2 regions of the Amycolatopsis sp. lyj-90 genome follow, and region 1 is predicted to be linked to the other one. Evidence: riboswitches for the same ligand, from Rfam matches in the RefSeq annotation. Region 1 holds a riboswitch; the other holds the start of a gene.
The links. A riboswitch is a leader RNA that binds a small molecule or an ion and turns the genes downstream of it on or off. The one in region 1 is predicted to bind cobalamin.

Region 1 (5,936 bases):
GTCACCGTACCCGCGGCGACGCTCGTGGCGTTCGTCGTCGTCCAGGTCAGCGAGGTGCTCTGGCCGAGGGTGATCTTGCGGTCGACATCGTTGACGGACAAGGCGACCGTCGGATTGTTCGCGTTCACGGCCGGGTTGGTCGGGGTGACCCCGGGCGGCGGGTTGGTCGTCGCCGACTTGTTCAGCGAGAACGACCAGCCCTCGAAACCGCCGGGCACCACGTTGCGGTTGAGCGCGCCGTAGCTGCTGTAGGTCCAGGTCGAACCGGAACCGGCGGCGTGCCAGTAGCCCCAGTACGCGCCGGCGGGCGGCGTGTTGACGCACGGTTCCTTGTAGTTCGGGTTGCTGGACAGCGGCAGGGTCTCCGTCGCGGACGGCCGGCCCTCCAGGCGGCAGACGAAACCGAGCCCCCACCGGGCGGTGCCCGCGACGGCGATCCCCGCGTCCTGCAACGCCTTGATGCCCGTGCGGTCGGTGCCCGGGTTCGCGTTGGGCGAGCAGCGGGTGATCGTCGGCGCGGCGGTCCCGCCGTTGCCGTCCAGTTCCTGGAAGTCGACCACGACGGTGACGCCGCTGAGGGCGTCGTTGCCGGTGCAGATCCCGTTGTAGCCCTTGGCCGGATCGACCGCCTGCGCGGGTGCGGCGGACAGCCCGATCAGTCCGATGAGGACGGACGTGACGGCGAGCAGTCTTCTCATGGTGTTGCCCCCTTTGTCTTGATGAAGCGGCGAAGCAGGAAGATGAGCACGATCGCGGCGGCCAGCAGGAGCACCGCGAGACCGACGAGCCCCCAGGTCGCCCACGGCGGCTGAGTCGTCTGGGCGGCGGCCTGCAGCTGGGTACCGGACACGGCGTTTTCGGCGCTGACGTCCGAGAGCGGCAGCCGCACGGCGGGTGACAGCGGCGAATCCGCGGCGGTGAGCCAGGACCGGCCCGCGACACCCTGCGCGGCGGCCAGGCTCGTCGGGAAATCGGTCTTCCCGTCGCTCGCCGCCACGGATCCCTTGGCGAACCCGCCGTCGGCCTGGACCAGTTTGCCCAGCGACCGCGCGGTTCCGCTCGCGTCGAGCCCGGCGATCTGCCGCGCGGCGGCGACGGTGGCGCTCAGCGCGACGTCCGGCTCGCCCGCCTCGCCGGTCACCATGCCCTCGCCGGTCGGCCGGACGCCGAGCGCGCTCACCGCGGAGACGAACGCCGACACGCGCCGCTCGGTCCAGCCGTCCGGCCGTTTGGCCGACGGCGCGGCGTCGGTGTGCGGACGGGCGGCCAGCGCGGTGACCGCGGCGGCTGTCGCTCCGAGGTCACCGGAGCCGCATTCGGCGGTGTCGAGGTGCTTCGGGAAGGTTCCGTCGGCGCACTGGCGCGAAAGCAGCAGCTCGACCGCGGGGCCGGGGTCGGCGGTGGTGGCGAGCAGTGCCCACGCGTGCCGCTCGACGGTCTCGTCGGCGTCGGCGAAGGACCCTGTGTCGGTGAACTTGCCGTCCGCGCCGCGCAGCTTCACCAGATCCGCGCGCAACTGGCCGACATCCGCCTTCACGAATTCGCCGACGAGCACGAGCTTCGCGAGTGGTTCGGCGTAGGAGGCCCCGCTCTGTTCGTACGGCGCGCCGTGGGCGTAGGCCTGCACGGCTTCCGGCGTGAGCAGGAACTTCGACGCGCGAGCGACGGTGTCCGGCTGCTCGTCCAGCGCCCGCAGCGCGAGGACCAGCTCGGCGGTGGCGTCGTAGTCGACGTAGGTCTTGCCGTCCTCGGTGACCTCGACGTGGTCACCGCCGACGAGCCGGTTCGTCAGATACGCGCCGAGCCGGGAGGCCGGTGTCGCCGTGCCGGGGATGGCGACCGGGGTCGCGATCGCCGTCGGCGGCGCGACCCGGGCGCCGGTGGACGCCCGCGGGGTGACGGCCTTCTTGGGTTTCGGCGTCGTGGTCTTCGGCGCGGGCTTGGTCTCCTGCGGCTTGGCCGCGGGCGGGGTGTTCGTGACGGTGACCGTGCTCGGCGCGGGCGGGCTGGTCACCGGGGACGAGGACGTGCCCGGCGTCGGTGTCACCGGCGTCGTGGTGGTCTTGGTCGTCGTCGTGGTGGTCGTCGTCGTAGTGGTGGTCGTGGTCGTCGTGGTGCTGGTCGGCTCCGGCTCGCTCGTGGTCGAGGTCGGGGTGCCGGTGGCGGAACTCGTTTCGGACGGCGTCGAGGTCGGCGTCTCAGACACGCTGCTGCTCGTCGGCGGCCCGCCGCCCTTCGCGAGGTCGTAGAAGCCGACCTGGGACAACCCGAGCGAGGCCTGGGCACCCGCGCGGATCCAGGTGTCGAGACCGCCGATCCCGTTGGCGCGCGCGGCCACGTACGACTCAGGGTTGTAGGCGATCGCGCCGATGTCACCGGCGAGCCTGTTGCCGGAGTCCGCCGCGGCGGTCGCCTGCGCGGCTTTGAGGAACCGCACGCCCTTGTCCACCGCCGCGTCCGCGCCGCCGACGTCGGCGAGCGCCTGAAGGATCAGCCCGGTGCTGTTGGTGTTCGGGGCTTCGGTGCCGACGCCGCCGCCCCAGCCACCGCCGGGATCCTGATTCGCGAGGAGCCACGAGACGGTCTTCGCGATCGGGCCGTCGAGTCCCGCGGCGCCCGCCTTCCGCGCGGCCAGCATCGCCGACAGGGCGAAACCGGTGGCGTCGCCGTCCTTGGCGGACAGGTCGAACGGCTTGCCCTCGTCGCAGGTCGAGACCTTGTGGCCGTCGGCGGTGACGTGGTCACCGGTCTCGGTCGTCTTGATGTAGGCGAAGAAGATCCGGAAGTAGCCCTCGGAACACTGCTGGGTCAGCAGCTTGTCGATGGCGAGCTGGTCGTTCTCGCCGGCCGCGGCGAGACCGATCACGCCGAGGGACTGGCCGAACATGTTCGCGTTGTTGCTCACCGAATCGGCGAGTCTGGGATCTTTCGAGTAGTCGCTGACCCGGCCGATGTCGGGACCCTTGCGCATGATCGCGGCCTTGGTCTCGGCGACCATGTCGTAGCCGTCGAAGTTCCGGGGATTCCGGCCCGCGACCTCGGCGGCGACCAGGGTCTTGGCCGCCGCACCGCCGACGATGATGTCGGAGAAGTCGAACTCTCCGCCGTCGGGAATGAGCCCGTCCCAGGTGAAGTAGTCGGTCGCGTGGCCCTGCTCGTCGAGGTACTTCACGATCGGCTCGGCCTTCGCGCCTTCGCCCGAGGCGTACATCGCGAACAGCGCGTCGATCATCAGCCCGTGGTCGGGCAGATCGCCGCCGTTGGGGTTCTCGAGCGTGCCGTCCGGCTTCAGCTTCGTCGCGAGCCAGCCGGAGTTCGACTTCGCCGCTCCGGGGTCGTTGGCGGCTGTCGCCGTCCCGGTGAGCAGCGCGGCGACCACGCCGACGCTGACGGCGAACGCCGATGCGGCCAGGTACCCGCGGCGCATGGCTCCTCCTTGCGGCATGACGGAGGACAGGCGCGGGACGCCGCAGTCACCCCTGTTTATCGCGACAGTGGTTCGGACTTCTTGATCGTGCATCCACTCGTGCGGTACCCCGGCTCGCCCTGATGAGGGGCCCACGGTTGCGCGACAGCGCCGGATTTCGACCGGCTTCCCCGTCACGGGCGGCGGTGTTCAGTTGTCGAGCCCGCCGAGGTTAACACCCGATTACCTGCGACAGGCACCGCTGACCAGGTCGGTTGCCAGGATCACATCGCGACTCGCGCCTGGCGGTACCCCGGCGCTTGACCGGGATGAGACTCTTCGGATCGTCAATTCAGCGCGGTCGTGGGGGAAGTCCGGTGAGAGTCCGGCGCTGTCCCGCAACGGTATGCCCTCCGGGCGAGCCCGGTCACCCACGTCGCGCGGTGTCACCACCGACTCCTGTCGTGGAAATGCGGGAAGGGTTCTCATGAGACGTTTGGTCCTCGCTGTCGCCATGCTGTGCGGCATCGGACTGGTCGCCGCTCCGGCGGCGACCGCGGCCACCCACAACAAGGCGGACGCCGCCGCGGGCTGGCTCGCCAGGCAGATGGCCGACGGGGAAAGGTTCGAGGCCGACTTCGGCGGCCAGAAGTACCCCGACCAGGGCTTGACGATCGACGCGATCTTCGCGTTCGCCGCGGCCGGGGTGTCGGACACCAACGCGGGCAAGGCGATCACGTGGCTGGCGAAGCCGGAGATCACCACCGGTTACGTCGGCAGCGGTACCGAGGCCTACGCGGGCGCGCACGCCAAACTGCTGCTGGCCGCGGAGATCCGGGGCAAGAACCCGGCGGCGTTCGGCGGCGTCGACCTGAAGGCGGGACTGCTCTCGCTGCTCACGCCGTCCGGCCGGTTCTCCGACCGGTCCGAGTTCGGCGACTACTCCAACGCCTTCTCGCAGTCGCTCGCCCTGCTGGCGCTGGACCGCACCCCCGCCGGCGCCCCCGCGTCGGCCGTGACGTTCCTCGCGGGCACCCAGTGCGCGGACGGCGGCTTCCCGCTGAACTTCGGCGAAGCGACCTGCGCGAGCGACGTCGACTCGACCGCGATGGTCGTGCAGGCCCTGCGCGCCACCGGTGACCCGGTGAACGCCGGCGAAGGCACCTCCTGGCTGGTCACCAAGCAGCACGCGAACGGCGGCTTCGGCGTCGGCACGAACGCGCCGAACGCCAACAGCACCGGCCTCGCCGCCGAGGCGCTGGCCGGGCACCGTCCCGCCGCCGCGGTCAAGGCGCGGGAGTTCCTGCGGTCGCTGCAGACCGGCTGCACCGGCGCCGTGGCGGACCGCGGCGCGATCGCCTACGACGCCACCGGCCTGAACCCGGCGACCGCCCCGCGCGCGACCGCGCAGGCGATCCTCGGCCTGGCGCGGGTCCCGCTGAGCGACCTGCACGGCGGTGGCCGTCCGCAGGCGCCGGTGCTCGCCTGCTCCTGACGTCACCTCGTGAGTGGCAAGGACGGTTCTAACCGTCCTTGCCACTCACGAGCCTTTAGCCTGTGCCGGTGGCTGAGTATCGAGTGGGCGAACTCGCGAACCTGGCGGGGACGTCGGTGCGGAACGTGCGCGCCTATCAGGACAGAGGACTGCTTCCCGCGCCGACGCGACGCGGGCGCGTGGCGATGTACGACGACGCGCATCTCGCCCGGCTGCGGTTGATCGTCCAGCTGCTCGAGCGCGGGTACACCCTCGCCCAGATCGAGGAAATGATCGAGACCTGGCAGCAGGGGCGGGATCTGGGCGATCTGATGGGCCTGGAAGACGCGCTCTCCCAGCCGTGGTCGGAGGAGACCCCCGAGCGGATCACCGTGACGCAGGCGCGGAAGGAGTTCGGGCGGCTGATCACCCCCGCCAACGTCAAACGCGTGCTGGCGATGGGGGTGGCCACCCGGCGGGGCGCGCATTTCGAGGTCTTCAGCCCGCAGCTGCTGCAGGCTGGCCGCGAACTGCTGGCGGCGGGAGTGCCGCCGGAACAGGTCCTCGGCCTCGCCGAGACGCTGATCGAGCACACCGACGCCATCGCGACGCTGTTCCTCGACACCATCCGCAACGATGTCGTCGGCCCGCGCGGAGCGGACTGGGTGCCGGACGCGACCGAGATCTCCGACCTCACCGAACTGGTGAAACGGCTGCGGCCGCTGGCGCAGTCGGCGGTGACCGCGAGCCTGGCGCTGTCGATGAGCCGCGCCTTCCCCGAATTCCTCGAAGAACTGGCCCAGCACCTCCGGGAACACCAGGAGTCTTGAACATTTACATCGACCACTGTAACTTTCCATCGCGGGATGCAATCCGCGAACGAGGGAGTGGCGATGACGGCACGGACCCGGCCCCTGCGCGACCGAGAGACCGGTGCGCAGCGCTTGCTGCAGGCGAGCGCGAAGCTGTCGTACGACCCCGAAGTCGACGTGGACTGGGAAGCCCCGCTGACCGAGGGGGCGTTCTTCATCCCCGAGCGGACGGTGTCGTTGTACG
Region 2 (5,936 bases), on a different contig from region 1:
CGTCGTCAGAAGTGGATCGACCAGGCGCAGTCGCTGAACCTGTACATCGCGGCGCCCAGCGGCCGCAAGCTCGACGAGCTGTACCGCTACGCCTGGCACAAGGGCCTCAAGACCACGTACTACCTGCGGGCGCGGTCCGCGACGCACGTGGAGAAGAGCACCCTGCGCGGCACCGACGGCAAGCTGAACGCGGTCTCGGCCACCCCGGCCCCGGCCACACCTTCGGCACCCAAGCCCGCCGCTCCCGCCGCTTCGCCCGCCCCGTCGGCTTCCGCCGCGGTTTCGCCGTCGCCCGCCGCCGCCGTGCCCGCGGTGCCGGTGACCGCCCCGGAGCCGAAGGAGATCCCGCAGGTCTCCGACGTCGACTTCGTCGCCACCGACGGCGCAGCCTGCCGTATCGACGACCCCGACTGCGAAGCCTGCCAGTAAACATCCTCGTGAGTGGTAAGGGCGGTTCTAACCGTCCTTACCACTCACGACGCCTCTTGGAGTGTGCCCCTCTATGACCACCTTTGACGCTTCCACCGACGCCACCGGCCTCGGTGAGATCGAAGTCGGCGCCGCCCGGATCAACGTCGACGACAAGCGGATGATCAACGCCCGCGCCGACGTCAACCAGCTGCTGCCGATGAAGTACACCTGGGCGTGGGAGAAGTACCTCGCCGGTTGCAACAACCACTGGATGCCGACCGAGGTCGCCATGCAGGCCGACATCGCGCTGTGGAAGTCGGCCGACGGCCTGACCGAGGACGAGCGCACCATGCTCAAGCGCAACCTCGGCTTCTTCGCCACCGCGGAATCGCTGGTGGCCAACAACATCGTGCTCGCGGTGTACCGCCAGATCACCAACCCCGAATGCCGCCAGTACCTGCTGCGCCAGGCGTTCGAGGAGGCCGTGCACACGCACACCTTCCAGTACATCTGCGAGAGCCTCGGCCTGGTCGAGGGCGAGCTGTTCAACATGTACCGCGAGGTCCCCTCCATCTCGGAGAAGGACGCGTGGGCGCTGAAGTACACGCAGAACCTGGAGAACCCGGACTTCGAGACCGGTACCCCCGAGGCCGACCAGAACTTCCTGCGTGACCTGGTCGCGTTCTACGTGATCTTCGAGGGCATGTGGTTCTACACCGGCTTCGCGCAGATCCTCTCGCTCGGCCGCCGGAACAAGATGATCGGCATTGCCGAGCAGTACCAGTACATCCTGCGCGACGAGTCGATCCACCTGAACTTCGGCATCGACTGCATCAACCAGATCAAGATCGAGAACCCGCACCTGTGGACCGAGGAGTTCCAGGCGGAGATCCGCGGCATGCTGACCGAGGCCTGCGAGCTCGAGGTCTCCTACGCCCGCGACACCATGCCGCGCGGCATGCTCGGGCTGTCGGCCGAGCTGATCGAGCAGTACATGCACTTCATCACCGACCGTCGTGCGCAGCAGATCGGCCTCCAGCCGATCTTCGGCGAGACGGAGAACCCGTTCCCGTGGATGTCGGAGGCGATGGACCTCAAGAAGGAGAAGAACTTCTTCGAGACCCGCGTCATCGAGTACCAGTCCGGTGGTGCCCTCGACTGGGACTGATCCCGCATCTCACGTGATCAGAGACGGAACACGCCGGGCGGACTTCCGCCCGGCGTGTTCCGTCTCCAGACACGCGAGTTCACCGTCTGATCACGTGAGTTACGCCTCCAGTCACACGAGACCCGAATTCGGTACGCTCCAGGGTGCTACTGGTTCGCCCGGCCTCCCAGGCCGGTCGAGGTAACAGGGAACCCGGTGTGAATCCGGGACTGCCCCGCAGCGGTATGTGGGAACGAAAGCCGTCACCGTGCGAGACACGGTAAAGCACTGGGGCATGGCGCCCCGGGAAGCGACGGCCGGTAGGAGCGAGCGAGTCGCCCACGAGTCCGAAGACCTGCCCGTGGTGCGCGCGCCGACGGCGTGCGTGAGTCCGGGCCTCGTGGGATGGGCGCGACCGAATCGCGGTCACTCCTGCGCGCGTCCGGGCTCTGACGACAAGCTCGCGAGGAGAGAGCTGTGACCGAAATCGGCACCACTGTGCTGGGCTACCCCCGGATCGGACCGGACCGGGAACTCAAGCGTTCACTCGAACGCTACTGGGCGGGCAAGATCGACGAGGCCGCGTTGCTGGAGACCGGCCGCGCGCTGCGCACGCAGACCTGGCGGGAACTCAAGGACGCCGGACTGGATTCCGTCCCCTCCAACACGTTCTCCCACTACGACCAGGTGCTCGACACCGCCGAGCTGTTCGGAGCGCTGCCGGAGCGCGTCACGAAGCTCGGTCTCTCGCCGCTCGACACCTACTTCGCCGCAGCTCGCGGGGTGCAGGACGCGCCCGCGATGGAGATGACGAAGTGGTTCGACACGAACTACCACTACATCGTCCCCGAACTCGGGCCGGACACCCGGTTCTCGGTCGCCGGCTCCAAGCCGCTCGACGAGTACCGCGAGGCCCGCGCGATCGGCGTCGAGACACGGCCGGTGCTGGTGGGCCCGGTGACGTTCTTGCTGCTCGCGAAGGCCGCCGAGGGTGCTCCGGAGGGCTTCCGCCCGCTGGACCTTCTCGACAACCTTCTCGACGGCTACGTCGAACTGCTGCGGCGCCTGCATGACGAAGGCGTCGAGTGGGTCCAGCTCGACGAGCCCGCCTTCGCAGGCGACCGCACCGAGCCGGAGCTCAACGCGCTCATCCGCGCCTACCACCGGCTCGCGAAGGAGACCGCGCGCCCGAAGATCCTGGTCGCCGGATACTTCGGCGGTCTCGGCCGGGGACTGGGTGTGCTCGCCCGTTCCCCGATCGACGCCCTCGCCGTCGACCTCGTCACTGATGAGTCCTTTGTGGACGCCGTCGCGGCCGAACCCGCCTTGCGCGACAAGGAGGTCCTGGCCGGTGTCGTGGACGGGCGCAATGTCTGGCGCACCGACCCGACCCGCGCGCTCAGCCGGGCGGCGACGCTGCTCGGCACCGCGAAGTCGGTCAGCGTCTCGACGTCGTGCTCGCTGCTGCACGTGCCTTACGACGTCGAGCGGGAGGCCGAGCTCCACCCGCGGCTCAAGGGCTGGCTCGCGTTCGCCAAGCAGAAGGTCGACGAGGTCGTCCTGCTCGGCCGCGCGCTGAAGGAGGAGGGCGTCGACCTCTCCGCCGCCCGTGCGGCGGCCACGGACCGCGCCACGGCGGCCGATCTGGCCGACGCCGGGGTCCGTGCCCGGCTGGAGGCGCTGCGGCCGGAGGACACCGTCCGTTCCCCCTACGCGCGGCGCGCGGCGGCCCAGCAGGCCGCGCTGGCCCTGCCGCCGTTGCCGAGCACGACGATCGGCTCGTTCCCCCAGACCACCGACGTCCGCAAGGCCCGTGCCGCGCACAAGGCGGGCTCGCTGGACGACGCCGGGTACGAGGCCGCGATGAAGGCGGAGATCGAGCGCGTCATCCGGCTGCAGGAGGATCTGGGCCTGGACGTGCTGGTGCACGGCGAGCCCGAGCGCAACGACATGGTGCAGTACTTCGCCGAGCGGCTGGCCGGGTTCGCGGCCACCGACTTCGGCTGGGTGCAGTCCTACGGCTCGCGGTGTGTCCGGCCGCCGATCCTGTACGGCGACGTCTCCCGTCCCGAGCCGATGACCGTCGAGTGGGCGCGCTACGCGCAAAGCCTGACCGGCAAGCCCGTCAAGGGCATGCTGACCGGGCCGGTGACGATTCTGGCGTGGTCGTTCGTCCGCGACGACCAGCCGCTGGGCGAGACCGCCCGCCAGGTCGCGCTGGCCATCCGCGACGAGGTGCACGACCTGCAGGCGGCCGGCATCCGCGTCATCCAGGTGGATGAGCCGGCGCTGCGGGAACTGCTCCCGCTGCGCGCTGCGGCGCACGAGGCGTACTTCTCTTGGGCGGTTTCGTCGTTCCGGCTGGCGACGTCCGGGATCGACGACGCGACACAGATCCACACGCACATGTGCTATTCGGAGTTCGGTGAGGTGGTGAAGGCGATCGACGCGCTCGACGCCGACGTCACCAGCATCGAGGCGGCGCGGTCGAAGATGGAGGTCGTCACCGACCTCGGCGCGGCGGGCTTCGGCCGCGGCGTCGGGCCGGGCGTGTACGACATCCACTCGCCGCGCGTCCCCGGCGTCGACGAGGTCAGCGGGCTGCTGCGGACCGCCGTCGGCGCCGTGCCCGCCGAGCGGATCTGGGTCAACCCGGACTGCGGGCTGAAGACCCGCGGTTACGCCGAGGTGGAGCCTGCCCTGCGGAACCTGGTCGCGGCCGCGAACGCGGTCCGGTCCGAGCTGGGCTGATCAGGACATGAAGGCCCCCTTCCTTGCTCCAGGCGCAAGGAAGGGGGCCTTATGTACATCCGCCGGGGTATTGTCAACCTGCCAACAAGAGTGCGATGGTGGGGCGGTAGCCGGTCTCAACGGGGAGATGGTCACCATGGCGAACGCCGTCGAAAAGGTCACCGGGGCACTGCGTGAGCGGGTCCCGCCGCTCACCTCGATCCCCCTGCCGCGTTCGGTCGACCAGCGCTGGCTCGGCGCGACCTGGCCGGTCCGCGAGCTCGCGCCCGCCCCGCCGGGTCTCAAACCCGTCCTCGGCGACGAAGGCCCGCCCGTCATCGGGCACGCGCTGGACTTCATGCGCTTCGGCATCGAGTTCGGCCTCAAGCGCTACGAGACCTACGGCCCGGTGTCGTGGATGGGCGCGTTCGGCCGCCGCATCGTCGCCCTCTCCGGCCCCGAGGCCACCCAGATCGCGCTGGTGAACAAGGACAAGGCCTTTTCCCAGGAGGGCTGGAAGTTCTTCATCGAGCAGTTCTTCGACCGCGGCCTGATGCTGCTCGATTTCGGCGAGCACCATCTGCACCGCCGGATCATGCAGGCGGCGTTCACGCGGCAGCGGCTCACCGGATACGTCGACCAGATGGGACCGGCGCTCCGTGAGGGCATCGCCGCCTGGGCGGACCGGCCGAACCCGCGGATCTACTGGTCCCTCAAGCAACTCACGCTCGACGTCGCGACACGCGTGTTCATGGGCATGCGGTCCGGCGAAGACGCGGCCGCGATCAACCGCGCGTTCGTGAATTCCGTGCGCGCGGGCACGGCCATCGTGCGCTTCCCCGTTCCCGGCGGCCGCTGGGCGGCGGGCTTGCACGGCCGCAAGGTCCTCGAACGCTACTTCGCGGCGAATCTGCCCGCGAAGAGGCGAAGCGACGGCGAAGACCTCTTCACCGCCTTGTGCCACGCCACCACCGAAGACGGTGACCGCTTCACCGACTCCGACGTCGTCAACCACATGATCTTCCTGATGATGGCCGCGCACGACACGTCGACCATCACCAGCGCCGCCGCCGTCTACCACCTCGCCAAGAACCCCGAGTGGCAGGAACGCGCGCGCCAGGAGTCCCTCGCGCTCGGTGACGACGTACCGGACATAGAGGCGCTGGAGACCCTGACCACGCTGGACCTGGTGATCAAGGAATCCCTGCGGCTGGTGGCCCCGGTTCCTTCGCTGGCAAGGAAGACCGTGAAGGACACCGAAGTTCTCGGGCACTTCATTCCCGAAGGGACACTGGTCGGGGTTTCCCCCACCGTCAACCATTTCGCGCCGGAGTACTGGACCGACCCGATGCGGTTCGACCCGGACCGCTTCGGCGAGGAACGCCGTGAGGACAAGGCACATCGCTACGCGTGGATGCCGTTCGGCGGCGGCGCGCACAAGTGCATCGGCCTGCATTTCGGGACGTTCGAAGTGAAGGCGCTGCTGCACGAGATGCTGCGGGCGTACCGGTGGTCGGTCCCGGAGGACTACACCGCACGCTGGGATTACGTCTCGCTGCCCGTTCCCGCGGACGGCTTGCCGATCCATTTGGAGACACGCTGAATCCCGACCAAAGGGACATCCACGATCGAGTACTCTTGGTAACCT

Region 2: another riboswitch for cobalamin. It lies ahead of metE (5-methyltetrahydropteroyltriglutamate--homocysteine S-methyltransferase); the one in region 1 lies ahead of ACLJPX_RS06875 (prenyltransferase/squalene oxidase repeat-containing protein).

The regions. Positions count from the first base shown of each region.
Region 1 is NZ_JAJPWP010000002.1:266,001-271,936, forward strand. Features, by position in the region: gene ACLJPX_RS06865 (ABC transporter substrate-binding protein) at 1-698, opposite strand, end outside; gene ACLJPX_RS06870 (hypothetical protein) at 695-3,427, opposite strand; cobalamin riboswitch at 3,531-3,598, opposite strand; cobalamin riboswitch at 3,729-3,860, shown strand; gene ACLJPX_RS06875 (prenyltransferase/squalene oxidase repeat-containing protein) at 3,894-4,901, shown strand; gene ACLJPX_RS06880 (MerR family transcriptional regulator) at 4,970-5,710, shown strand; gene ACLJPX_RS06885 (AurF N-oxygenase family protein) at 5,774-5,936, shown strand, end outside.
Region 2 is NZ_JAJPWP010000016.1:120,433-126,368, reverse strand. Features, by position in the region: gene ACLJPX_RS42230 (ribonucleoside-diphosphate reductase subunit alpha) at 1-429, shown strand, start outside; gene ACLJPX_RS42225 (ribonucleotide-diphosphate reductase subunit beta) at 503-1,579, shown strand; cobalamin riboswitch at 1,713-1,936, shown strand; gene metE (5-methyltetrahydropteroyltriglutamate--homocysteine S-methyltransferase) at 2,036-4,309, shown strand; gene ACLJPX_RS42215 (cytochrome P450) at 4,446-5,891, shown strand.